3 regions of the Brevundimonas sp. GW821-FHT12C05 genome follow, and region 3 is predicted to be linked to each of the others. Evidence: predicted binding sites of a transcription regulator. Region 3 holds the regulator's gene; each other region holds the start of a gene.
The links. Region 3 encodes LexA, which represses DNA repair genes until DNA is damaged. Its sites were predicted from a motif close to ATGTTCNCNANNTGTTCT; they were not measured.

Region 1 (7,741 bases), 1.4 Mb from region 3:
AGGGTCGGCACCAGGCGGTGGATCAGGGGATCGCTCGCGCCCAGCAGGTGGGCGTGACGCATGGCGCGGCGCATGATGCGGCGCAGGACATAGCCCCGCCCCTCGTTCGAGGGGGTGACGCCGTCGGCGATCAGGAAGGACGACGAGCGCAGATGGTCGGCGATGACGCGGTGGCTGGACGCCATCTCGCCGTTGGGATCGGTCCCGGTCGCATCCGCCGAGGCGGCGATCAGGGTCTGGAACAGGTCGGTGTCGAAGACCGAGTTCTTGCCCTGCAGCACCGAGGCGATGCGCTCCAGGCCCATGCCGGTGTCGACCGAGGGCTTGGGCAGCTGGCGAACGATCTGGTCGTTCTCCTTCTCGAACTGCATGAAGACGTTGTTCCAGATCTCCACATAGCGGTCGCCGTCCTCATCCGGCGAGCCGGGAGGGCCGCCGGGGACGTGGTCGCCGTAGTCCCAGAAGATCTCGGTGCACGGACCGCAGGGGCCGTTGTCGCCCATGGCCCAGAAATTGTCCGAACCGGCGATGCGGATGATCTTGTCGTCGCTGAAGCCGGTGACCTTCTTCCAGATCGCGGCGGCCTCGTCGTCGTCGATGTAGACGGTGACCAGCAGGCGCTTGGGATCCAGGCCGAAGTCCTTGGTGACCAGCTCCCAGGCGCGGTCGATCGCGTGTTCCTTGAAGTAGTCGCCGAAGCTGAAGTTGCCCAGCATCTCGAAGAAGGTCAGGTGGCGCGCGGTGTAGCCGACGTTGTCCAGGTCGTTGTGCTTGCCGCCCGCGCGGACGCATTTCTGCGAGCTGGTGGCGCGCGGATACGGCGGGGTGGCCGCGCCCGTGAAGTAGTCCTTGAACGGCACCATGCCCGCGTTGACGAACATCAGCGTCGGGTCGTTCTGCGGCACCAGCGGAGCCGAGTGGACCTTCTCGTGCCCATCGGCCGCGAAGTAGTCGAGGAAGGTCGAACGGATCTGTTTGAGGCTGGTCATGGGACGCGCATTCGAGAAGGGGGATCGGCCGTCATATAGGGGTTCTGGCCCCTTTGCATCACCCGGGCGTGATGTCGGAGCCGTGGCGGCGGGCCGGTCGCCGTCGAGGCCCGCCGGCGGGTGCGCCGGTGCGGATTCACCTCTCACACGAACTTGTTATTTAAGGTTGTGTAAATGGCGCCGCTTACTACCTACGCGCCGGAGGGGCGTGTGAAGGAGGGTATCATGTCGATCAAGATGCTTGGCGCCGCCGTGGCGGGCCTGACCCTGTCGATGTCGCTCGGAGCGGCGGCTCCGGCTCCCGCGGCGGCGGTCCAGCAGTACTACCCCGGGCCGGGGATCTACTGCTTCAGCGGCCATAGCGATTGTTTCCCGATCGCCTATTCCTATGAGGTCTATTCGGACGCGGAACACGCCAACCTGATCGGCAGCGGGTCCGACAGCTGCGTCCAGTCGGGTTCGATGATCTTCGTCACCTCGCCGTGGCTGCCGGCCGGCTATGAGGTGAAGACCCCGATGTACGTCTGTTCGGGCTTCGGCCCCTATCTGCCGCCGGAGTGGTAGGCGGAGCGTCCATCTGACGAAGGAAGCGGGGCGGTCCGGAAGGGCCGCCCCGTTCTGCGTCAGCGGTCGGCGCGCAGCAGGCGGGCGGCCGTGAAGGCGAGGGCCAGACCGAACAGGGCATGAGCCAGCAGCCCCAGTCCGATCATCTCCGCCGCCGGCGCGGCGCGCGCCGGGGCGGCCGACAGGGGGACGACGACGGCGTTCATCACCCCGTAGACGACCACGCCGAAGCCGAGGCCCGACAGGACCGGACGGCGCAGGACCGCGGGGGCCTGGGTGGCGGCGAGAATGAAGATGACGCCCCAGATGACGGCGAGGACGAAGTGCGCGGCCAGCCCGATCGCCGCCGCGCCCCATCCACCCTGGAAGGCCGCGGGGCCCAGCAGTCCTGAGGCCACCGCCTGCAGGATCTGTTCCGGCGAGGCGGGCCGGTAGATGACGAAGGCGGTCAGAATGTCCGCCGCGCCGCCGGCGAGGCCAGCGAAGAGGGCGGCGCGCGCGCCGGAACCCGGTTTGATCATGTGAAGTCCTCCCGGCGCCGACGATCACCCCTTCCGGCCCGTCCGGCAATCCCATCGCGACGCGCGGGTTCGATTGAGGCCCTCAGGGCGGCACGGCCCTCTCCGCCTCCGGACTGGCAAGCCCGGATGAAAAAAGGCCGCCCGACCCGGCGGGGGTCGAGCGGCCGCTCCATCCGGCCCGGCCCGGCGGGGTCGGATGGCGGGTCGGCGAACCCGGCCGGAGAAGTGTTGGTGAAATGGGCGCCCGAAATTTTTTCGAGTGCACTTTAGTGGACTTTTGCCAGGCTCAGCCTGACGTCAGCCTTCCAGGTCCTGGCCCTCGTCCGGCTCGGGCGTGCCCAGCAGTTCGTCGGCGATCTTGTTGGTCGAGGCGCGCACGGCCTTCTCGATCGAGTCGGCGACATCCGGATTGGCCTTGAGGAAGGCGCGCACATTCTCGCGGCCCTGGCCGATACGCTGGCTGTCGTAGGAGAACCAGCTGCCTGACTTCTCGACGATGCCGGCCTTGACCCCCAGGTCGATGATCTCGCCCAGCTTGGAGATGCCTTCGCCGTACATGATGTCGAAGATGACCTCGCGGAACGGCGGGGCGACCTTGTTCTTGACCACCTTCACGCGGGTGGTGTTGCCGACCACTTCGTCGCGGTCCTTGATCGCGCCGGTGCGGCGGATGTCGAGACGGACCGAGGCGTAGAATTTCAGCGCATTGCCGCCGGTCGTGGTTTCCGGCGAGCCGTACATGACCCCGATCTTGTGACGGATCTGGTTGATGAACAGGACGATGCACTGAGACTTGTTGATCGAGGCGGTCAGCTTGCGCAGGGCCTGGCTCATCAGGCGCGCCTGTAGGCCGGGCAGGCTGTCGCCCATCTCGCCCTCGATCTCGGCGCGCGGCGTCAGGGCGGCGACGGAGTCGACCACCACGATGTCCACGGCGCCCGAGCGCACCAGGGTGTCGACGATCTCCAGCGCCTGCTCGCCCGTGTCGGGCTGCGAGACCAGCAGGTCGTCCAGGTTCACGCCCAGCTTCTGGGCGTAGCCGGGGTCGAGCGCGTGTTCGGCGTCGACGAAGGCGGCGACGCCGCCGGCCTTCTGGATTTCCGCGACGGTGTGCAGGGCCAGGGTCGTCTTGCCCGAGCTTTCCGGGCCGAACACCTCGATGACCCGGCCGCGCGGCAGGCCGCCGATGCCGAGCGCCATGTCCAGGCCCAGCGATCCGGTCGAGACGCTGGCGATCTCGGCGACGACGCCGCCCTTGCCGAGCTTCATCACCGAGCCCTTGCCGAAGGCGCGATCGATCTGCGCGATCGCCGCCTCGAGGGCGCGTTGCTTGTCGCCGTCTTCCTTGCCCACCAATTTCAAAGCCGCCTGTGACACTGCCTTCGTCTCCCTTGCCATGATTCCCATCTGGTTTCGGGAGAGACCCGCCATGGACCCGCCCCCTCGTTATGTGAGGCGGACTATGTGCATGGTTTGTTCTGGTTCACAAGATGTTCTCTTTCTGTCCCCGTCCAGTTCCGGTTTCATACGTCCAAATTTGACGTATTGGGCCTGGGGCGGCCTAGCTGTTCCGTGACGACGCCTGCGGATCGCGGGCCATGGGCTCGGCGGCCTGGGCATAGGCCGACAGCCCCGCGCCGAGGATCAGCACGCCCAGCGCGACCATCAGCAACGGTCGCTCGGCCGCGGGCTCGGGGCTGAAGGGGCGGACCAGCATGAGGCCCAGCAGGCCGAGCAGGGCCAGCACCCCGGGCAGGTCCATGCCGATGCCGAGGAAGACCGGGTGGGCCATGCCGATCAGCCAGGCCCCGCCCAGGACGGCGGCGACCGCGACGGCGGTCAGCGACTTGGGCCGGGTCAGGCCCGGATCGAGCGCGGCCGCGGCGACCGCCGCCAGCCCGGCCAGCAGGGCCGGCCACAGGAACAGGAAGGCCGTCTCGGGCGCCGCCGCCTGCGCGCCCGCTGCGAACACCAGGGCCAGGGCGATCAGTCCGGTCCAGCCGCCCCAGACGCTGCGCGCGGCCAGTCCGGGCGCCAGCGACAGGCCGACGGCCACGACGCCCGCGCCGACGATCAGGAGATTGAATCCGCCCAGCACGATGGTCAGGACGGTCAGGACCGCCAGGGCCCCGGCGGTCACGCGCCGGTCGGACCGCGTCCGGCCGCCCAGCACCGCCAGCATCAGGGCCAGCACGGCCAGCGCCGCGCCCGCCTCCAGCCACGGCAGCCGGGCCAGCAGGGTGTAATAGGCCTCCGCGCTCTCGGCCCGCTCCGACAGAGGTCCGCCGGCCAGCCGCACCGCATGGGTCAGCACCAGTCCGCTGGTCAGGAACCACAGGCCGTCGACCATGCCGCGCCCGACGTCGGCGAAGGTCAGGCCCGCGCGCCGCCGCGCCAGCGCCGCGGCGCCGGCCAGCAGGGCGGCGGCCACGACCCACAGCCCCCATCCGATCACCGGCGGATAGTGGATCACGAACCGGCCGAACACGTCGGCGTAGACGGCGTTGGTCGTGGCGGCGGGCAGGGCGCGCGCGCGCACCAGGGCGTCCGCCGTCTCCAGCGCCTGCGCGCCGATGTGCTGCACGCTGCCCTGATCCAGGGTCTCCGGGGTCGAGGTGGAGGCGTGGTACTGTGCGGGCCGGCCGATGAAGGCGAAATTGACCCCCTGCACGCCGCGCGCTTTGGGCACGGTGAAGTCGGTGCCGTTGGGCATGGTCTCGTAGACGAAGACGGCCAGGGAGTTGGAGGTCACCCCGCCCGTGGCCTTAACCCCCGCCCCGCCGAACAGGGCGACGGTCTGGGCGTTGCCGCGTCCGGTCTCGAACATCATGGCTCGGCCGCCGCCGCCGCGCGCCTCCAGATTGACCACGGCGCCGATGTGGTCGCGCAGGGGGTGGCCGCCCCAGAACACCCGCGCCCCGTCCAGGTCCAGCTCCTCGCCGTCGGTGAACAGGACCACCAGGGTGCGCTCCGCCGGGCCCCGCGCGCGGATCGCGCGCACCGTCTCCAGCACCGCCGCCAGGCCCGTGGTGTCGTCCGCCGCTCCGGGCGAATGCGGGACGGTGTCGTAGTGGGCCATCAGGGCCACGGCGGGCAGGGCGGGGTTCCGCCCCGGCAGCACGCCGATAAGATTGGTGGCGCTGAAGTCGGCCGCCGCCGGATCGCCGCCCTGCTGGCTCAGCCGCCGCGCCGAGCCGGGCGAGATCGGCCCGGTCTGGGTCGAGGTCTGCAGACCCAGGGCGCCCATGCGCTGCAGCAGATAGGCCTGCACCCGCGCATGATCAGGCGAGCCGATGGGGTGGGGGCGTTGCGCGATCTGGCGCACATCGGCCATGGCCCGTCCGGCGGAGAAGGTTGTCGCGGGGGCGTCCGCCGCGACGGGACGCGGGACCTGCAGGGTCAGCACCCCGATGGCCAGCGCCAGAGCCAACGATCCGATCAGCCAGAACAGACGCATGTCGACATTCCCCCGGGACGACCGGAAGCGACGCTACGACAGGAATTCGGTTTGGCGAAGGGGGATCAGGCCGCCCGGCGCACGGCCGTCGGCGACTTGACGAACAGGCCCCGGCGACCGGCCACCGCGCGGAAGGCGACGCTGTCGCCCTCGATCCGCTCGTCGGGGCCGAGGAACAGCACGCCGTCATCGACCAGCCGCCGCTCGAGGTTGTCCAGCACCTGGATCCGCCGCGCCGGTTCCATGTCGTCCAGCAGGTTGCGGCAGAAGATGACGTCGAAGCGCGCGTCGTCGGTCGGCGCGTCCAGCAGGTTGGCGCGGGCGAAATGCACCGTGGCGCGCAGCTGGGGCTTGGCGATCCAGGCGTCGTCGGCCTGTTCGAACCAGCGCAGCATGGTCTCGGCCTTCAGCCCGCGCTGGATTTCGAAGCCGGTGTAGGCGCCGGTGCGGGCCTTCTCCAGCGCGCGCTGCGACAGGTCGGTGCCGACGATCTCGACCGGGGCGCCGGCGTCCAGCGCGGCCATGGCGATCGACCAGGGCTCCTGCCCGGTGGAGCAACCCGCCGACCAGACGCGCACCGGCTGGCCGGTCCGCGCGCGGCTAAGAGCCGGCAGCAGTTCGCCGCCCAGGGTGTCGAAGGTCGGACGGTCGCGGCGGAACCAGGTCTCGGGGTTCAGCAGGGCCTCGATGATCGACCAGCCCAGAGTCGCCACCGGCTTGGCCCACAGCGAGCCCAGCATGGCGTCGACGGTCTCGAACCCTTCGCGCCGGGCCACGGGGCCCAGGCGGTGCTCGGCCAGCTTCATCCGGTCGCGCGTCAGCCGGAACCCCGCGCGCGAGGCCATCAGCGATTGCAGGCGATCGAAATCCTCGGGCGACATGGGGTCAGACGGCTCCCACCTCGGCGAATTTGGATGTCAGGATCTCACCGTCGAACGGCTTCATCACATAGTCGTCGGCGCCCGCGGACAGGGCCTCGGCGATGCGTTCGGCGCGCGTCTCGATGGTGCAGAACAGCACCTTGGGCGCGGCTCCGTCGGGCAGGGTTCGCAGGCGGCGCAGGAAGGTCAGGCCGTCCATCACCGGCATGGACCAGTCCAGCAGGATCACCTCGGGCATCAACCCGGCGCAGAAGGCCAGGGCTTCGGAGCCGTCGGCGGCCTCGTCGACCTCGAACCCCAGGCCCTCGACGATGCGACGGGCGACCTTCCGGATGATCCGGCTGTCGTCGACGATCAGACACGTTCTGGGGGTCAAGTTCGTATCCTGGGGGCGAAACAAAGGCGCAACGCCCGCGTGTGCATCTAGGCCTATGATCGCTTTGAGCCGGTTAACGAGTCCTTGGGAAACCGCCTTAAGCGTCAGTTAGGCATGCGGGCGATCAGCGCCACGCGGCCGTCTTCGACCTGGACCTCCAGCGTCCCGCCCGCGTCGTGGGCGGTCAGCCAGAGCCAGTAGGGCTGGATCCACTGGCCCGGGAGGCCTTCGGACAGGGGTTGGCCGGCCAGGCCGGCCACGGCCTCGGCCTTCAGCCGGGCCCGGGCGCCCTCGGCGATCCCCTCGATCACAAGCCCGTCACCCTCGGCGCGCGTGCGCACGGTCGCCACGCCGCCGGAGGGCAGGGCCGCCACGGTCAGATAGGCCAGGTTCACCAGCGCCCGTGACTGCGGCTTGGAATAGGTCCCCTCGGTCACGGCCCATTGCAGCGTCGCGCGACCGCCTTCGGTCAGGCCGGACACCAGCTCGCCCAGCTCCGCGCCCGAGAAACGCTCGGCCGAGGTCGCGGCGCCGAAGGCGACGCGGGCGAAGCTGACCAGGGCGATCATCTTCTTCGCGCTGGCCTCGATCAGGCCCATGGCGTCGTCGCGCATGTCCTGGGCCGACGGGTCCTTGAGCAGGTCCAGCCCTGAGCTGATCGCGCCCGCCGGGCTGATGAAGTCATGGCAAAGCTTGCCCGCGACCAGGGTCGCGAGGGCCTGCCCGTCAGGCAGGGCGGTGGTCGGCGCGGTGTCGGTCATCGGGTCCGGAGGCGGTTGGGCGGAGTATCCCCAAGGCTGACCTGATTTGCCGGTTCTTCAAACCGCCCGGATGCTCTATCGGATCGGCCATGAGCAACCGACTGATCGCCGACCTCGCGTCGGGCGCCCTGGCCGAGGCGCTGGCCGACATCACCGAAGAAGCCGCGCGGGTCATCCTTCCGTACTGGCGTT
Region 2 (7,741 bases), 270 kb from region 3:
GCAGGCCGAGCAACCATTGATCTGGCTGGCGCGCAGATGGACCAGGTGCAGGACGGTAACCGGTGCGCCCGACTGGTGGGCCGAGGCGTAGAGGGTCTGCACGGCCTTCTGGGTGTCGGGCAGCATGGCGAGCAGGGTACGGGAAAGGCGCATGTCAGGCTCCATGAGGACGGCCGCCCGGCGCCCTCATGGCGTCAGATCCGTCCGTCATGGAGAGGACGAGACAGGTCGGCCGTATGTGACATCGGCCCCGCGAATTTCAGTAGGCGGTCACTTCGGCCGGGTGAACCCGGGTGTTGGGCGAGCCGCGGAAGGCCCAGCGGATGAAGCGGGCGGTGGACAGGGCGCTTGCACGGGTCAGGATCCGGGGCGGGCCGAACGGCCGCTCGTGCATGGCCTGGGCCCAGTCGGGCAGCAGGTCCAGGCCCGCCTGCATGATCACGCCCGCGGCGGCGTCGACGGCCAGGGAGCCGACCCGCTGGCGCATCACCATCCGGGCCACCTCCCGGGTGCGAGCGTCGGCGCGTAGCTGGGGTCGATAGCTGCGGATCAGACTTTCCGCCTCCGCCCGGCTGCGAGGAATAGGGTCGGCGTGCAGGGCCTCGGCGATCCGCGCGGTCTCCGCGAAATAGGCGTCCTGGTCCGACATCGGCATGTCCGGCTCGGCGTAGCGGATCCAGGCGTCCAGGAAGCTGATGGTCTCGGTGACATGGACCCAGGCCAGCAGGGCCGGATCCGAGACGCGATAGGGCGTGCCGTCGGGCAGGACGCCCGCCAGCTTGGCGTGGATGCGGTTGACCTTGTCGATGGCGGCCTGGCCCCTGTCGGCATGGTCATAGGTGGTGGTGGCGATAAATTTGGCCGTCCGCCTGAGCCGGCCGTGCATGTCGGCGCGGAAATCGGAATGGTCCCAGACGCCCGCCAGCACGGCCGGATGCAGCATCTGCAGGAGCAGGCCCGACACCCCGCCGATCATCATGGTGACCACGTCGCCGTTGACCCGGGCGGCGACGCAGTCCGGCGGGAACAGGGCGTCGGCCCGGCGCAACACCGGCCGCTCGCCCTTGTCGGCGTCATTGAAGACGTCGGTGATCTTCTGGCGGATGGCGCGCCGGGCGGAATCGAAGGGAGAGACAGAGGGCATGGCGAACCGTCAGGCCTGACCGGCGGCCGGTCCCAGCAGGGCGATCTTCTTGTCGAGGCGGGCGACCTCGTCCTCCAGCCGGGCCTGTTCGGACGCCATGTCGACGGGCGTGCCGTCCTCGTATTTCAGCGTGGCGCCCTGGGCGATCAGGTCGAGGCGATAGATCAGGGTCACCCGGCGGTCGGTCAGGCGTTCGAGCTCGGTCGGGTCCGCCATCAGCCCGCGTCCCGCCAGGCCTTGAGCGCCTCCAGTCCGCGGATGCTCATCAGCCGCTTCTTGGCCCGGCCGCGCTCCTTGGGATGGATGCGCTTGCCGTCCCCGTCGACCTTGGGCGCCTCGAGCGGCGGCAGCAGGCCGTAGTTGATATTCATCGGCTGGAACTTCGATCCCTCGAGATGGCCGCCGGTGATGTGCTCGACCAGTGCGCCCATGGCGGTTTCCGGCGGCGGGGCCGACAGGTCACGGCCCAGCGCCTGGGCGGCGGCCAGACGGCCGGTCAGCAGACCCATGGCGGCGCTTTCGACATAGCCCTCGACCCCGGTCACCTGACCGGCGAAGCGCAGGCGCGGCATGGATTTCAGGCGCAGTTGCTTGTCCAGCAGTTGCGGGCTGTTGAGATAGGTGTTGCGATGCAGCCCGCCCAGACGCGCGAACTGGGCGTTCTGCAGGCCCGGAATCATGCGGAAGGTCTCGGCCTGCGCGCCGTGCTTCAGCTTGGTCTGGAAGCCGACCATGTTGAACAGGGTGCCGAGCGCATTGTCCTGGCGCAGCTGGACGATGGCGTGAGCCTTGACCGTCGGGTTACGCGGATTAGTCAGGCCGACGGGTTTCATCGGACCGTGGCGCAGGGTCTCGCGGCCGCGCTCGGCCATGACCTCGATGGGCAGGCAGCCGTCGAAATAGGGGACGTTCTCCCACTCCTTGAACTCGGCCTTGGGCCCGTCCAGCAGAGCGTCGATGAAGGCGTCGTACTGAGCCTTGTCCATCGGGCAGTTGACGTAGGCGGCGGCGTCGCCGCCCGGGCCTTCCTTGTCATAGCGCGATTGGCGCCAGGCGATGTCGAAGTCGATGCTGTCGGCGTGGATGATCGGCGCGATGGCGTCGAAGAAGCTCAAGGATTCTTCGCCCGTCGCCTTCAAGATGGCCTCTGCCAAGGCGGGCGAGGTCAGGGGGCCGGTGGCGACGATGACATTGTCCCAGTCTTCCGGCGGCAGGCCGGCGATCTCCTCGCGCACGATGGTGACCAGCGGATGGGCCTCCAGCTTCGCGGTCACGGCCTGAGAAAAGCCGTCACGGTCGACGGCCAGGGCGCCGCCGGCGGGCACCTGATGGGCGTCGCCGCAGCTCATGATGATCGAATCCAGCGCCCGCATCTCGGCGTGCAGCAGGCCGACCGCGTTGTACTCCCAGTCGTCAGAGCGGAAGGAGTTGGAGCAGACCAGCTCGGCCAGGCCGTCAGTGTGGTGGGCGTCGGTCTTCACGCCGGGAACGCCGCGCATCTCATGCAGGATGACGGGCACGCCCGCGTTGGCGATCTGCCAGGCGGCTTCGGAACCGGCGAGGCCGCCGCCAATGACGTGGATGGGGGAAGGGGAGGTGGAGCTCATGGGCGGGGTTCTAGCCATAGCGGGCGCCCGCGTCAGCCTCCGATCGGTCGCCGGGTGGAATTCCGCTGACCCGGAAGCAGCCGTCCTCTAGAACGACACGATTCACGGAGGACACCATGCCGCTCGCCGCCACAGACGCCGCCTTCGAAGGCTTCCGCCTGGTCCGTCGTGAACCGCGCGTGCTCCTGGCGTGGACCCTGCTCTATCTGCTGGTCACGGTGGGCCAACTCGTCGCCATGGTGTTGAACCGTTCCGAAATCGCCGAGGGCCTCAAGACCCTTGAAGGCATGGGCGCCCGGGGGCCGCAATCCCAGGCGGAAATGGAGTTGATGGTCGAGGCCTATGGACAGATGACCCGCTACAGCTTCTGGATCCTGCCTCTCTCGATCGTGGTCGGATCCGTACTGAGCGCCGGAGTGGCGCGCGGCGTCCTGTTCCCGGAAGAGCAGAAGTTCGGTTACCTTCGGCTCGGCATGGATGAGGTTCGGGTCTTCGTCGTCGCCCTGGCGATCGCCTTGCTGAGCGGGGCGGCCGTGGGGCTGGCCTTCACCGCGGTTTCGGTTCTGGCGGCCATCGCCGCCACGGTCGCGCCGATCTTGTGGCTCGGAGTCGGCGCGGGCGTTCTCGCCACCATCGCCCTTGTCATCTGGCTGGCCGTCAGATGGTGCCTGGCCGTACCCATCACCCTGACGGAGAAGAAGATCGACGTCTTCGCCTCGTTCCGCGCCACCCGCGGGCATTTCTGGCCGCTGCTGGGCATGGCTGTGATCGCAATCGCGATGGGGATCGTGATCTGGTTCCTGTCGATGATCGTTGTGACGCCGCTCAGCCTGCTGTCGGGCATGTCGCCGATGGGCCTGGGCGGCACGTCGGCTGCTGTCATCGAGCAGATGTCGCTGGCCAATCCCGGCCTGCTGCTCGTCGCCTTGGCCAACGCCATCGTCTACGCGCTGTGCGTCGGCGTCACCTACGCCCCCTTCGCGGCGGCCTGGCAGGACCTGAAGCGCGGCTAGCCGGGAGCGCGGGCGCGGACCGTCAGGCCCGCGCCGTCACCCGGGCCGGCTTCTTCTCTGCCGACGCTGACAAGCCCGCCACGCGCGCCTTGCGGCGTTGCTCATGGCGGTCCAGCACCTCCTTGAGGTATTTGCCGGTCCAGCTGGCGGGATTGGCCGCGACCTCTTCCGGGGTGCCGACCGCGACGATCTCACCGCCGCCGTCGCCGCCCTCGGGACCGAAGTCCAGCAGGTAGTCGGCGACCTTGATGACATCCAGGTTGTGCTCGATCACGACGATGGTGTTGCCGTTCTCGACCAGTTCCTGAAGCACTTCCAGCAGCTTGCGGGTGTCCTCGAAATGCAGGCCCGTGGTGGGCTCGTCGAGGATGTAGAGGGTCTTGCCGGTGGCCCGCTTCGACAGCTCCTTGGACAGCTTGACCCGCTGGGCCTCGCCGCCCGACAGGGTGGTGGCCGACTGGCCGACCTTGACGTAGCCCAGGCCGACCCGCTCCAGCGTCAGCATCTTGTCCCGGATCGACGGCACGGCGGTGAAGAAGCGCGCGGCTTCCTCGACCGTCATGTCCAGCACGTCCGAGATGGACTTGCCCTTGAACACGATCTCCAGCGTCTCGCGGTTGTACCGTTTGCCGTGGCAGACGTCGCAGGTGACGTAGACGTCCGGCAGGAAGTGCATCTCGATCTTGATCAGGCCGTCGCCCTGACAGGCCTCGCAGCGCCCGCCCTTGACGTTGAACGAGAACCGCCCGGGCCCGTAACCGCGCGCCTTGGATTCCGGCAGCCCGGCGTACCAGTCGCGGATGGGCCCGAAGGCGCCGGTGTAGGTGGCCGGGTTCGAGCGCGGCGTGCGGCCGATGGGCGACTGGTCGATGTCGATGACCTTGTCGAACATCTCCAGCCCCTCGATGCGGTCGAAAGGGGCGGGGGCGTCGGACGCGTTGTGCAGACGGCGCGCGGCGGCCTTGTACAGGGTCTCGATTGTGAAGGTGGACTTGCCGCCGCCGGACACGCCGGTGACGCAGGTGAACAGGCCGCCGGGGATCTCGCCGGTGACGTTCTTCAGATTGTTGCCGGTCGCGCCGCTGATCTTCAGCATCTTCTTGCGGTTGACGGGGCGGCGGCCCTCGGGCGGCAGTTCGATCTCGCGCTCGCCGGTCAGGTATTTGCCGGTCAGGGAGTTCGGATTGGCCATCACCTCGGCGGGCGTGCCTTCGGCGCAGACCTGGCCGCCGTGGACGCCGGCGGCGGGGCCCATGTCGATGACATAGTCGGCGCTCAGGATCGCTTCCTCGTCATGCTCGACCACGAGCACGGAGTTGCCGAGGTCGCGCAGGCCCATCAGGCTTTCCAGCAGCCGGGTGTTGTCGCGCTGGTGCAGGCCGATCGACGGCTCATCGAGGACGTAGAGCACGCCCGTCAGGCCCGAGCCAATCTGCGACGCCAGACGGATGCGCTGGCTCTCGCCGCCGGACAGGGTGCCCGAGGAGCGGGACAGGCTGAGGTAGTCCAGGCCGACGTTGTTCAGGAACCGCAGGCGGTCCGAGATTTCCTTCAGGATGCGGCGGCCGATCTCCATCTGCTTTTCGGTCAGGTGGTCGGGCAGGGCGCTGACCCAGTCGTAGGCTCTCTTGATCGACAGCCACGACACCTCGGCGATGTCCTGGCCGCCGACCTTGACCGCCAGGGCCTCGGGCTTCAGCCGCTTGCCGCCACAGCTCTCGCACAGGGTCTCGGACTGGAAGCGGCCCAGCTCCTCGCGCACCCAGGCCGAGTCCGTCTCGCGCCAGCGGCGTTCGAGGTTGGGCAGGACACCTTCGAAGGCCTTGGAGGTCTCATATTTGCGGGCGTTGTCGTCATAGACGAACTTGATCTTCTCGCCGCCCGAGCCGTGCAGGATCACCGTCTGGGCCTTGCCCGGCAGGTCGCGCCACGGCTTGTCCATCGAGAAGCCGTAGTGCTGCGCCAGCGACTGCAGCGTCTGGGTGTAGAGCGGCGAGGGACCGCGTGACCACGGGGCGACCGCGCCGCCGTGCAGGGTCTTGTCCTTGTCCGGCACCACCATGTCGGCGTCGAAGGCCAGCTTGACCCCCAGGCCGTCACAGACCGGACAGGCGCCGAAGGGGTTGTTGAACGAGAACAGCCGCGGCTCGATCTCGCTGATGGTGAAGCCCGAGACCGGGCAGGCGAACTTCTCGGAGAAGGTGATGCGGCGCGGGCCGGTCTCGCCTTCCATGGTGTTGGCCCATTCGGCCACGGCGATGCCTTCGGCCAGACCCAGCGCGGTCTGCAGGCTGTCGGCGTAGCGGCCCTCGAGCCCCTGTTTGGTGACGATGCGGTCCACGACGATGTCGATGTCGTGCTTGAACTTCTTGTCCAGCGCCGGGGCGTCCTCGATGGCGTAGAACTCGCCGTCGATCTTCACGCGCTGGAACCCCGAGCGCTGCCACTCGGCCATCTCCTTCTTGTACTCGCCCTTGCGGCCGCGCACGACGGGGGCGAGCAGCAGGATGCGCTCGCCGTCGGCCAGGGCGGTCAGCTTGTCGACCATCATGGAGATGGTCTGGCTTTCGATCGGCAGGCCGGTGGCGGGTGAATAGGGCACCCCGACCCGCGCCCACAGCAGGCGCATGTAGTCGTGGATTTCGGTCACCGTGCCGACCGTCGAGCGCGGGTTCTTGGACGTCGTCTTCTGTTCGATCGAGATGGCCGGCGACAGACCCTCGATCAGGTCGACGTCGGGCTTGCCCATCAGCTCCAGGAACTGGCGGGCGTAGGCGCTCAGGCTCTCGACATAGCGGCGCTGGCCCTCGGCGTAGATGGTGTCGAACGCCAGCGAGCTTTTGCCCGAGCCCGACAGCCCGGTCATGACCACCAGCTTCTCGCGCGGAATGTCGAGGTCGACGCCCTTGAGATTATGTTCGCGTGCGCCGCGCACGCGGATGAAGTTGTGCTTTTCGGTCATGGAATCCGGGAACGCGGAGAGGGCCGGGCAGGGTCCGGCGCGACAGCGCTATATGGGGGATGTTTCGCTGAAATCAGCAAGAACATTATAGGAACTGTCAGCATCTGGCGCCAGACTGCTGACAGCAGTTGGCAGCAGGACGCCTATTCGGACGGCGACCATGCCTCCGCCTTGCGCAGATACCGCTCGCCCGGCCTCAACAGGGTGTTGGCGGCATGAGCCAGACTGAGTTCAAGGCTTTCGGCGATGCGGCGGGCGCGCTCCATGAAGTGGGCGGCGGCGACGGGCGGGCAGATTTCCTGGGTGGTCGCGTCGAACAGCTCAAGCCAGCGGTCGAAATGGGTGGCGTCGATCGGCAGGGGAAGGTGTTTCGGCATCGGCCGGCCCTGATAGACCCCCGTCGACAGCGCCACCGACGACCAGAACAGCTTCATCTGCGCCAGATGCGGGCCCCAGTCCTCGACTCGCGCGGCGAAGACCGGACCGATCAGGGCGTCATCGCGGACCTTGCCATAGAAGGTCTCCACCAGCCGGTCGATCATGGCCTCGTCGATGCCGGTCTCGGCGCGGATGCGGTCCGTCGCGGCCTTGCGGCGGGCGGCGAAGGCTTCGGCGGTGTCGGCATGGGTCATGGTGTTGATCTAGGCCGGGCGGGCAGGCCCCGCCAGACCGTGCGACCCCGCGTCAGTCGGCGATCAGGAAGTCACCCGCGTTGAACGTCAGGACGCAGCGCGGATCGCCGCCGGACGCGTCGACCGAGCAATAGTCGACTCCGATCAGGTTCTTCTGGACCCGTGCGGTCGAGCGGGCGCTGCGGCCGTCCTGGGTGAAACCCGTGCCCATGGCCGCGCTATGCGGTCCCAGCGCCTCATAGAAGCGCTGGGCGAGCGGACCGGTGCAGGTGAACAGCAACAGTTCCTCGCCGCCGTCGATCACCTGCCGGTAGGCGCCCGAGCCCGCGGCCTGCGCGATGCAGTCGGCGTAGAGACGGGCGTGGGGGCCGGTGGGCTGGCCG
Region 3 (7,741 bases):
TTTCGCGATGTCCGGCGATGCGGCCCCGACGGCCAGGGCCGCGCGCGTGGCCGGGCCGATCTTTCCGAAGCCCACGGCCTCTTCCTCGGCGAAGGCCTTCAGCTCGGCCTCGAGGGCGAAAACGTCCCAGCTTGCGAACAGCTTCAGCCGGTCGCGCAGGCGGCCGATGCGCTCGCCGGACTCGCCGGACAGCAGGCCCCGGCCCTTTTCGTCGATGGCGAGGGGGCGGGTGCGCAGCACGAAGGCGGTCTGGTCGGCCAGTTCCAGCGTGGTCTTGGCCCGGTCCTTCACGAAGGGCATGGCGCGCAGCAGGCGGGCCTCGTCGTCGGGGCCGAGCGTGTGGCCCCGCGACAGGTGGACGTCGAGGGTCAGCTTGGCCAGCCGGTCGTCCTGGGCCAGCCGGATCCAGTGGCTGTTGACGTGGGCCAGCTTGTCGAAGTCCAGCCGCGCGGGCGCCTTGCCGACGCCGCCCAGGTCGAACCAGGCCCGCGCCTGATCGTCGGAGAACAGTTCGTCGTCGCCGTGCGCCCAGCCCAGGCGGGCCAGATAGTTGCGCATAGCCTCGGGCAGATAGCCCATCTCGGCGTACTCATGCACCGCCTGCGCCCCGTGCCGTTTGCTGAGCTTGGCGCCGTCCGGGCCGTGGATCAGGGGGATGTGGGCGAACGTCGGGCGGGTCCAGCCCAGCGCGTCATAGATCAATGATTGACGAGCGGCGTTGTTCAGGTGGTCGTCGCCGCGGATGACGTGGGTGACGCCCATGTCGTGATCATCGACCACCACGGCGAGGTTGTAGGTCGGGGCGCCGTCGGAACGCAGGATCACCAGGTCGTCCAGCGAGGCCGTGTCCCAGCGCACCGCGCCCTGCACGGCGTCGTCCACGATGACGGGCGCGTCCGCCGGGCGGCGGAAGCGGACGGTGTGCGGCTTCAGCAGATCGTCGACGGTCGGTTCGCGGTCGCGCCAGGGCGACTCGAAGGTGCGGCCCTCGGCCTTGGCCTGGTCGCGCAGGGCGCCGGTCTCTTCTGCGGTCAGGAAGTCCCGGTAGGCGTGGCCGGTCTCCAGCAGGACGTTGGCGACCTCGCGGTGGCGGTCGGCGCGCGCGAACTGGAACACCGGCTCCTCGTCGGCGAACAGCTCCAGCCAGGCCATGCCGTCGAAAATGGCCTTCACGGCCTCATCGGTCGAGCGCTCGCGGTCGGTGTCCTCGACGCGAACGAGAAACTTCCCGTTGTGTCGCCGTGCATACAAATAGTTGAAAAGCGCCGTCCGGGCGCCCCCTATGTGCAGGAAGCCGGTGGGCGAGGGGGCGAAGCGGGTGACCACTTCGGAAGTCGGGGCGGAAGAGGAGGTCATTTCAGGTCGGTCCGATCGGGCCGCCCTTATACCCCCGCCTGCCGCAAAGCCTAGCGCCCGGGTGAGGATCGGCGACTTCCTGGACGCCCAGATCAAGGCCCAGACCCTGCGCTGGCGGCTGTGGACGCCGGTGGCGTTCGGCGCCGGCTGCGCGACCTATTTCGCCTTCAAGGCCGAACCGCCGCTGTGGCCGCTGCTGGTTTTCGCCATCCTGGCTTCGCTGGGTTGGCTGGTAGGGCGACGGCTGCATGTGGCGCGGGCGGTCAGCCTGTGCCTGCTGATGCTGGCCTGTTTCGCCCTTGGGCTGACGGCGGCCAAGCTGCGCACCGATGCGGTGAGCGCGCCCATAGCGCCCGCCATGGACGGGCCGACGGTGATCGAGGGCTGGGTGGTCGATGTCGACAGTCCCGGCGCGGCGGGTCCACGCATCGTCGTCGCCCCGGTGCGCATCCGGGGACTGGAGCCGGATCAGACGCCCGTGCGCATCCGCGCCACCGTGAAGGGCGCGGCGCCCGAGCCCGGCGAGGCGGTGCGCCTGTTCGCCATCCTCAATCCGCCGCCCGCGCCCGCCAGTCCCGGCGCCTACGACTTCGGCCGCACGGCCTTCTTCCAGAGGATCGGCGGGGTGGCGTTCGCGCTCGGCGAGACACGGACGGCCGTTCTGTCCGAGGCGCCGTGGCGGCTGCGCCTGGTCATGCGGATCAACGCCATGCGCTTCGATCTGGCCCAGCGGATCGTGGCCCGGCAGGGCGAGCGGGCGGGCGGGGTGGCGGCGGCCATGACCACGGGCCACGAGGCCTGGCTGGACCCCGCCGAGGTGGATGTCATGCGCGATTCCGGGCTGGCGCACATCCTGTCGATCTCGGGTCTGCACATGGCGGTGGTCGGCGGCTTCGCCTTCTTCCTGGTGCGGCTGCTGATCGCGGCCTGGCCGTGGCTGGCGCTGCGCGTGCCGGGCAAGAAGGCGGCGGCCGTCGCGGGCCTGCTGGCGGTCGGGACCTATCTGGTGGTGTCGGGCGCGCCGCCCCCGGCCGAACGCGCCGCCGTGACCGCCTCCATCGCCTTCCTGGCGATCCTGCTGGACCGTCAGGCGATCACCATGCACGCGCTGGCGGTGGCGGCCCTGGTGGTCCTGCTGCTCCAGCCCGAGGCCATCGTCACGCCCGGCTTCCAGATGTCCTTCGCGGCGACGGCGGCGCTGGTGGCCCTGGTCGAGGCCTGGCCGCAAAGGCCGAGGGAGATCTCCACGCCCTGGCCGATCCTGATGGCGCAGCGGGCGGGCGCCTGGGTCGGGGCGGCGGTGTTGGCCAGTCTGGTGGCGGGGGCGGCGACGGGGCCATTCGCCATGCAGCATTTCAACCGCTCGGCCATGTACGGGCTGGCGGCCAATCTGGCGACGGCGCCGTTGTCGGACTTCCTGATCATGCCCGCCCTGGCGCTGGGAGCCCTGTTGGAGCCGATCGGGCTGGGCGCGCCCTTCCTGTGGCTGGCGGCGCGGGGCATCGACCTGATGCTGGCCATCGGCGAATGGGTCGCGGGCCTGCCAGGCGCGGTGCGGACCATCGCCAGCGCGCCGGACATCGTCCTGCCGATCGCCTTCCTCGGGGTGCTGTTCTGTTGCCTGTGGCGGGGCCCGCTTCGGTGGCTGGGCCTGCCGCTGGCCTGCGCGGTGCTGATCTGGCCGCGCGATCCGGCGCCGGACCTGTGGATCGGCGACGCCGGCACGCAGGCGGCCTTCATCCAGCAGGGACAGGCCGTGATCGTCCGGCCGGGCGTGCGTCAGTTCGCGGTGGATGTCTGGACCCGGCGGCGCGGGTTGGAGGCGGTGGATCGGCCGGTCGAGGGTTGGACCTGCGGCCGGTTCTCGTGCGCGCCGGAGACCAGGGGGCCTGTGGCGCTGTGGTGGGGCCGCCGAGCGCCGTCGGCGGAGCAACTGGACGCCCTGTGCCGGTCAGCGCCGGTGGTCAGCGTGCGGGGCGAACTGGCCGCGCTCCCGACGTCCTGCGACGGGCGGCTGGTGCTGGACGGGCTGGACTACGCCCGGGGCGGGGCGGTGGAGCTGAAACACGAAGGGCCCGCCGCAGCGAACCGCTGGCGAGCCCTGTGGGTGTCGGACGTCCGCGGCGACCGGCCGTGGAGCCGGTTCGGCGACGCCGAGGTTCAGTGATAGCGGCGGATCAGGCCGACCAGCTTGCCCTGCACGGCGACCTGGTCCGAGCCGTAGATTTTGGTTTCGTAGTTGCGGTTGGCGGGCTCCAGCGCGATGGAGGCGCCCTTCTTGCGCAGGCGTTTCAGAGTCGCCTGCTCGCCCTCGACCAGGGCCACGACGATCTCGCCGGACGAGGCGTTCTCGGTCGATTTGATGATCACCAGATCGCCGTTGAGGATGCCGGCCTCGATCATCGAGTCGCCCTCGATCTCGAGCAGATAGTGTTCGCCCGAGCCCAGCATGGCCTCCGGCACCGGATAGCGGGCGGTCTCGTGCTCGATGGCGTCGATGGGCGTGCCCGCCGCGATCTTGCCCATCAGCGACAGTTCGCGGGTGTCGTTGGCCGGTTCGGCGGCCTGGGGGCGTCCGCCGCCCTCGATCACGCCCGGCTTGAAGCCCGCATGGCCGCGCGGCGCGCCCTGCGTCGCCTGTTCCGGCAGTTTGGTGACCTCCAGCGCCCGGGCGCGGTGCGCCAGGCGGCGGATGAAGCCGCGCTCCTCCAGCGCCGTGATCAGGCGGTGGATGCCCGACTTGGACGCCAGATCCAGCGCCTCCTTCATTTCGTCGAAGGACGGAGACACGCCGGTCTCCTGAATCCGCTCGTGGATGAACATGAGCAGTTCGTGCTGTTTGCGGGTGAGCATGCAGACCTCGAGGCGAATCCGGTTTCCAGAACGCTAGCGGAACAAACCGCAAACGTCCAGAAACTGTTCCTGAGGTGTTCCGGTTAAGGCAGGGTTACCGGCGCGCCGTTGTTGCGAAGCTCGACCGGCGATGACACGACAGGGCGGAGCGGGAGGCGAAGATGCGACAGAGGCTGAACGACGCCTGGCGGTCGGTCGTGGACACCACGACAGGCGTGATCCGGTTCAATGGCCGGTCGCGCATCGTCGACGTCGTCTATTTCTGGATCGCCACGACCGTGGTTCAAGCGATCGCCCTGATCCTGATCGACCCTCTCGACTGGGATATACATTGGTGGGCCGGGGCGGCGGTCAGGATGTTGGTCATCTTGCCGGTTTTCGCCCTGTTCTGCCGCCGGCTGCACGATCAGGGCCTGTCAGGCTGGTTCGCGCTGATCGTCCTGCCGCTGCCGGCGATCAATCTGTATCAGTCCTACCGGGCGACCTTCGCGGTGCTGAACCCACGGTGGCTGGCCGAGCCCTCGCCCGTTGAGGGCCTCTTCCCGTGGATGATGGGGCTGGCGCTGATCTTACTGATCCTGCTGCTGCGGCCGGGTCAGAAGGGCGCGAACCGGTATGGACCCGATCCGCGCGAAGCGGCTCAGCCCAGCAGCGCCCGCGTCGCCGCCTCAACGTCGTCCTGACGCATCAGGCTTTCGCCGACGAGGATGGCCTGGGCGTGGGCGTCGGAGACCTGCTGCACATCGTCCGGAGTGAAGATGCCGCTTTCGGCCACCAGCAGGGCGCGGACCGGGCTGAGCATGGCCAGCCGTTCGGTGGTCTCCAGGTCGACCTCGAAGGTGCGCAGGGAGCGGTTGTTCACGCCCACCAGATCGCCGCCCAGCTTGCAGGCGCGGGCCATCTCGGCCTCGTCATGGGTCTCGATCAGGGCGTCCATGCCGAAGCGTTCGGCCTCCGACAGGAGCTCGGCGGCCAGCTTGTCGTCGATCATGGCCAGGATGATCAGGATGCAGTCGGCGCCCAGGGCCCGGCTCTCGGCCACCTGCCACGGATCGACCAGGAAGTCCTTGCGCAGGCAGGGCAGGGCGACCGCGTCGCGGGCGGCGGCCAGATAGGCGTCGTCCCCCTGGAAGCTGGGGCCGTCGGTCAGGACCGACAGGCAGGCGGCGCCGCCGCGCTCATAGGCCCGGGCGAGGGCCGGCGGATCGAAGTCGGGGCGGATCAGGCCCTTCGACGGGCTGGCCTTCTTGATCTCGGCGATCAGGGCCGGACGGGCGGTGTCGTCGAACCGGTTCTCCAGCGCGGCGCGGAAGCCGCGCGGGGCGGAGGCGAGGGCGGCGCGCGCCTCGACCGCGTCCTGCGACAAGGCGGCCTTGCGGGCGGCGACGTCCTCGCGCTTGTACGCGGCGATGCGGTCCAGCACGTCGGTCACGCCGGCTCCTCTTCCTCGATGGGGGTGTTGGTGACGGCGACCAGCTCGGCCAGCGCCTTCGACGCGCGGCCGTCGTCGATGACGGCGGCGGCCTGGGCCGCGCCCTCGGCCAGATCAGCGGCCTTGTCGGCCACCACCAGCCCGGCGGCGGCGTTCAGCAGCACCACGTCGCGATAGGCGCCCTTCGCCCCGTCCAGCAGGGCGGTCAGGGCGGCGGCGTTCGCCTCGGCGTCGCCGCCGCGGATGGCCGAGAGGTCGTGGCGGGCCAGTCCGGCGTCCTCGGGCGTGACGGTGAAGCGGCGCACGGCGCCGTCCTTCCATTCCGCCACCTCGGTCTCGCCGGTGACGGTCAGTTCATCCAGGCCCTGGCCGTGCACCGTCCAGGCCCGCACGGCGCCCAGGCGGCCCAGCACCTCGGCCAGGGGCTCCAGCAGGCGGGGGTCATAGACGCCCATCACCTGCCGCTTCGCCTGCGCCGGATTGGACAGCGGGCCCAGCAGGTTGAACACGGTGCGGAAGCCGATCTCAGCCCGCACCGGCCCGACGTGGCGCATGGCGCCGTGGTAGGAGGGGGCGAACAGGAAGGCGATCCCGGCCCGGTCCAGCGCGCGCAGCTGCTGCGCCTGCGTGGCCGCCAGGTTGACGCCCAGCACCGCCAGCACGTCGGAGGAGCCGGACCTGGAGCTCAGCGCCCGGTTGCCGTGCTTGGCGACCTTAAGGCCCGCGCCCGCCAGCACCAACGCCGCCGCCGTGGAGATGTTGAAGGTGTGCTGGCCGTCGCCGCCGGTGCCGCAGGTGTCGATGACGTCCCACGGATGGTCCAGCGTCAGGGCCGCCTCGCGCATGGCGGTGGCGAAGGCCGCGATCTCGCCCACCGTCTCGCCACGGATGCGCAGGGCGGTGACGGCGGCGGCGACCTGGGCCGGCGTCGGCTCGCCGCGCAGGCAGGCGGCGAAGAAGGCGTGCGCCTCGGCGTCCGACAACGTCTTGCCGTCGACCAGCTTGGCCAGCAGGGGCTTGAAGGTGTCGGCCACCTCAGACCATCGCCCGGCGCTTCACGCCCGCGAGGTCCAGGAAGTTGGCCAGCAGATCGTGGCCGTGCTCGGTGGCGATCGACTCCGGGTGGAACTGCACGCCGTGGATGGGGCGGGTCTTGTGGGCCAGGCCCATGATCTCGCCGTCGGCGGTCCAGGCGGTGACCTCCAGCACGTCCGGCAGGGTCTCGCGCTTCACCGCCAGCGAGTGGTAGCGCGTGGCCGTGAACGGCGAGGGCAGGCCGCGGAACACGCTCTTGCCCTCGTGCAGGATCGGCGAGGTCTTGCCGTGCATCAGGGCCTTGGCGCGGATCACGTCGCCGCCGAACGCCTGGCCCATGGCCTGATGGCCCAGGCAGACGCCGAAGATCGGCATGTCCAGCGGCGCGGTGTCGATCAGGGCCAGGCAGACGCCGGCCTCGTTGGGCGTGCACGGACCGGGCGACAGCAGCACCGCCTCGGGCTTCAGCGCCCAGGCCTGCGCCGCCGTCAGGTCGTCGTTGCGCACGACGCGCGTCTCCGCGCCCAACTCCGCGAGGTAGTGGACGAGGTTGTAGGTAAAGCTGTCGTAGTTATCGACGACGAGGATCATGACTTGGCTTCTAGGGACTACGGCCCGCCGCGCCAAGCGCCCAAGGCGCCTCAGGGGTCGGTAAGATTGCGTTAACTGTATTGGATCGAATTGGGACTCTTCGAACGGGGAGGCTCGAATGGCCGACGGCATCCAGAAGGCGCGTATCCTGCTGACCGCTCCGGCGGTCGCGCCGGTCAGTCCGTGGTCCGCGCTCGGCGCGGCGGCCCTGGCCGCGACGGCGGCGATGCTGATGGCCGGGGTGATGATCCTGGGGCCGGGCGTCCGCTTCCAGGAGCCGGCGGCGATCATGGGCGACCGCTAGGGTCGCCTGACGCTCCGCATCAACAGTTTCGCTGCGATCGCCGCACCATCCGGCCGGATCGTCTCGGCCACGGCAGTCGCGCGCGTCTGGGTCTCCGGTGCGAGCGCCCGCTCGAGCGCCTGGGTCAGGCTTTCGAAGGTCGGCGTTGATCCTTCATGCGCCACGCCCAC

Region 1: recA (recombinase RecA) is a predicted target of LexA. The motif match lies at 3,554-3,571, and genes of this name have one in related genera.
Region 2: uvrA (excinuclease ABC subunit UvrA) is a predicted target of LexA. The motif match lies at 6,806-6,823, and genes of this name have one in related genera.

Annotation. Positions count from the first base shown of each region.
Region 1 is NZ_JBXAQS010000001.1:95,418-103,158, forward strand. Features, by position in the region: gene alaS (alanine--tRNA ligase) at 1-989, opposite strand, end outside; gene AC1RRF_RS00375 (hypothetical protein) at 1,215-1,553, shown strand; gene AC1RRF_RS00380 (hypothetical protein) at 1,613-2,074, opposite strand; gene recA (recombinase RecA) at 2,372-3,472, opposite strand; gene AC1RRF_RS00390 (M20/M25/M40 family metallo-hydrolase) at 3,636-5,531, opposite strand; gene AC1RRF_RS00395 (CheR family methyltransferase) at 5,597-6,412, opposite strand; gene AC1RRF_RS00400 (response regulator) at 6,417-6,788, opposite strand; gene chpT (histidine phosphotransferase ChpT) at 6,893-7,549, opposite strand; gene cysQ (3'(2'),5'-bisphosphate nucleotidase CysQ) at 7,639-7,741, shown strand, end outside.
Region 2 is NZ_JBXAQS010000001.1:1,216,928-1,224,668, forward strand. Features, by position in the region: gene AC1RRF_RS05665 (carboxymuconolactone decarboxylase family protein) at 1-153, opposite strand, end outside; gene AC1RRF_RS05670 (oxygenase MpaB family protein) at 260-1,144, opposite strand; gene AC1RRF_RS05675 (hypothetical protein) at 1,154-1,360, opposite strand; gene trmFO (methylenetetrahydrofolate--tRNA-(uracil(54)-C(5))-methyltransferase (FADH(2)-oxidizing) TrmFO) at 1,360-2,751, opposite strand; gene AC1RRF_RS05685 (hypothetical protein) at 2,868-3,764, shown strand; gene uvrA (excinuclease ABC subunit UvrA) at 3,787-6,726, opposite strand; gene AC1RRF_RS05695 (group III truncated hemoglobin) at 6,870-7,358, opposite strand; gene AC1RRF_RS05700 (hypothetical protein) at 7,411-7,741, opposite strand, start outside.
Region 3 is NZ_JBXAQS010000001.1:1,487,606-1,495,346, reverse strand. Features, by position in the region: gene gltX (glutamate--tRNA ligase) at 1-1,356, opposite strand, end outside; gene AC1RRF_RS07095 (ComEC/Rec2 family competence protein) at 1,418-3,523, shown strand; gene lexA (transcriptional repressor LexA) at 3,517-4,209, opposite strand; gene AC1RRF_RS07085 (DUF805 domain-containing protein) at 4,371-4,892, shown strand; gene trpC (indole-3-glycerol phosphate synthase TrpC) at 4,850-5,641, opposite strand; gene trpD (anthranilate phosphoribosyltransferase) at 5,638-6,675, opposite strand; gene AC1RRF_RS07070 (anthranilate synthase component II) at 6,677-7,267, opposite strand; gene AC1RRF_RS07065 (hypothetical protein) at 7,386-7,571, shown strand; gene AC1RRF_RS07060 (glycosyltransferase) at 7,568-7,741, opposite strand, start outside.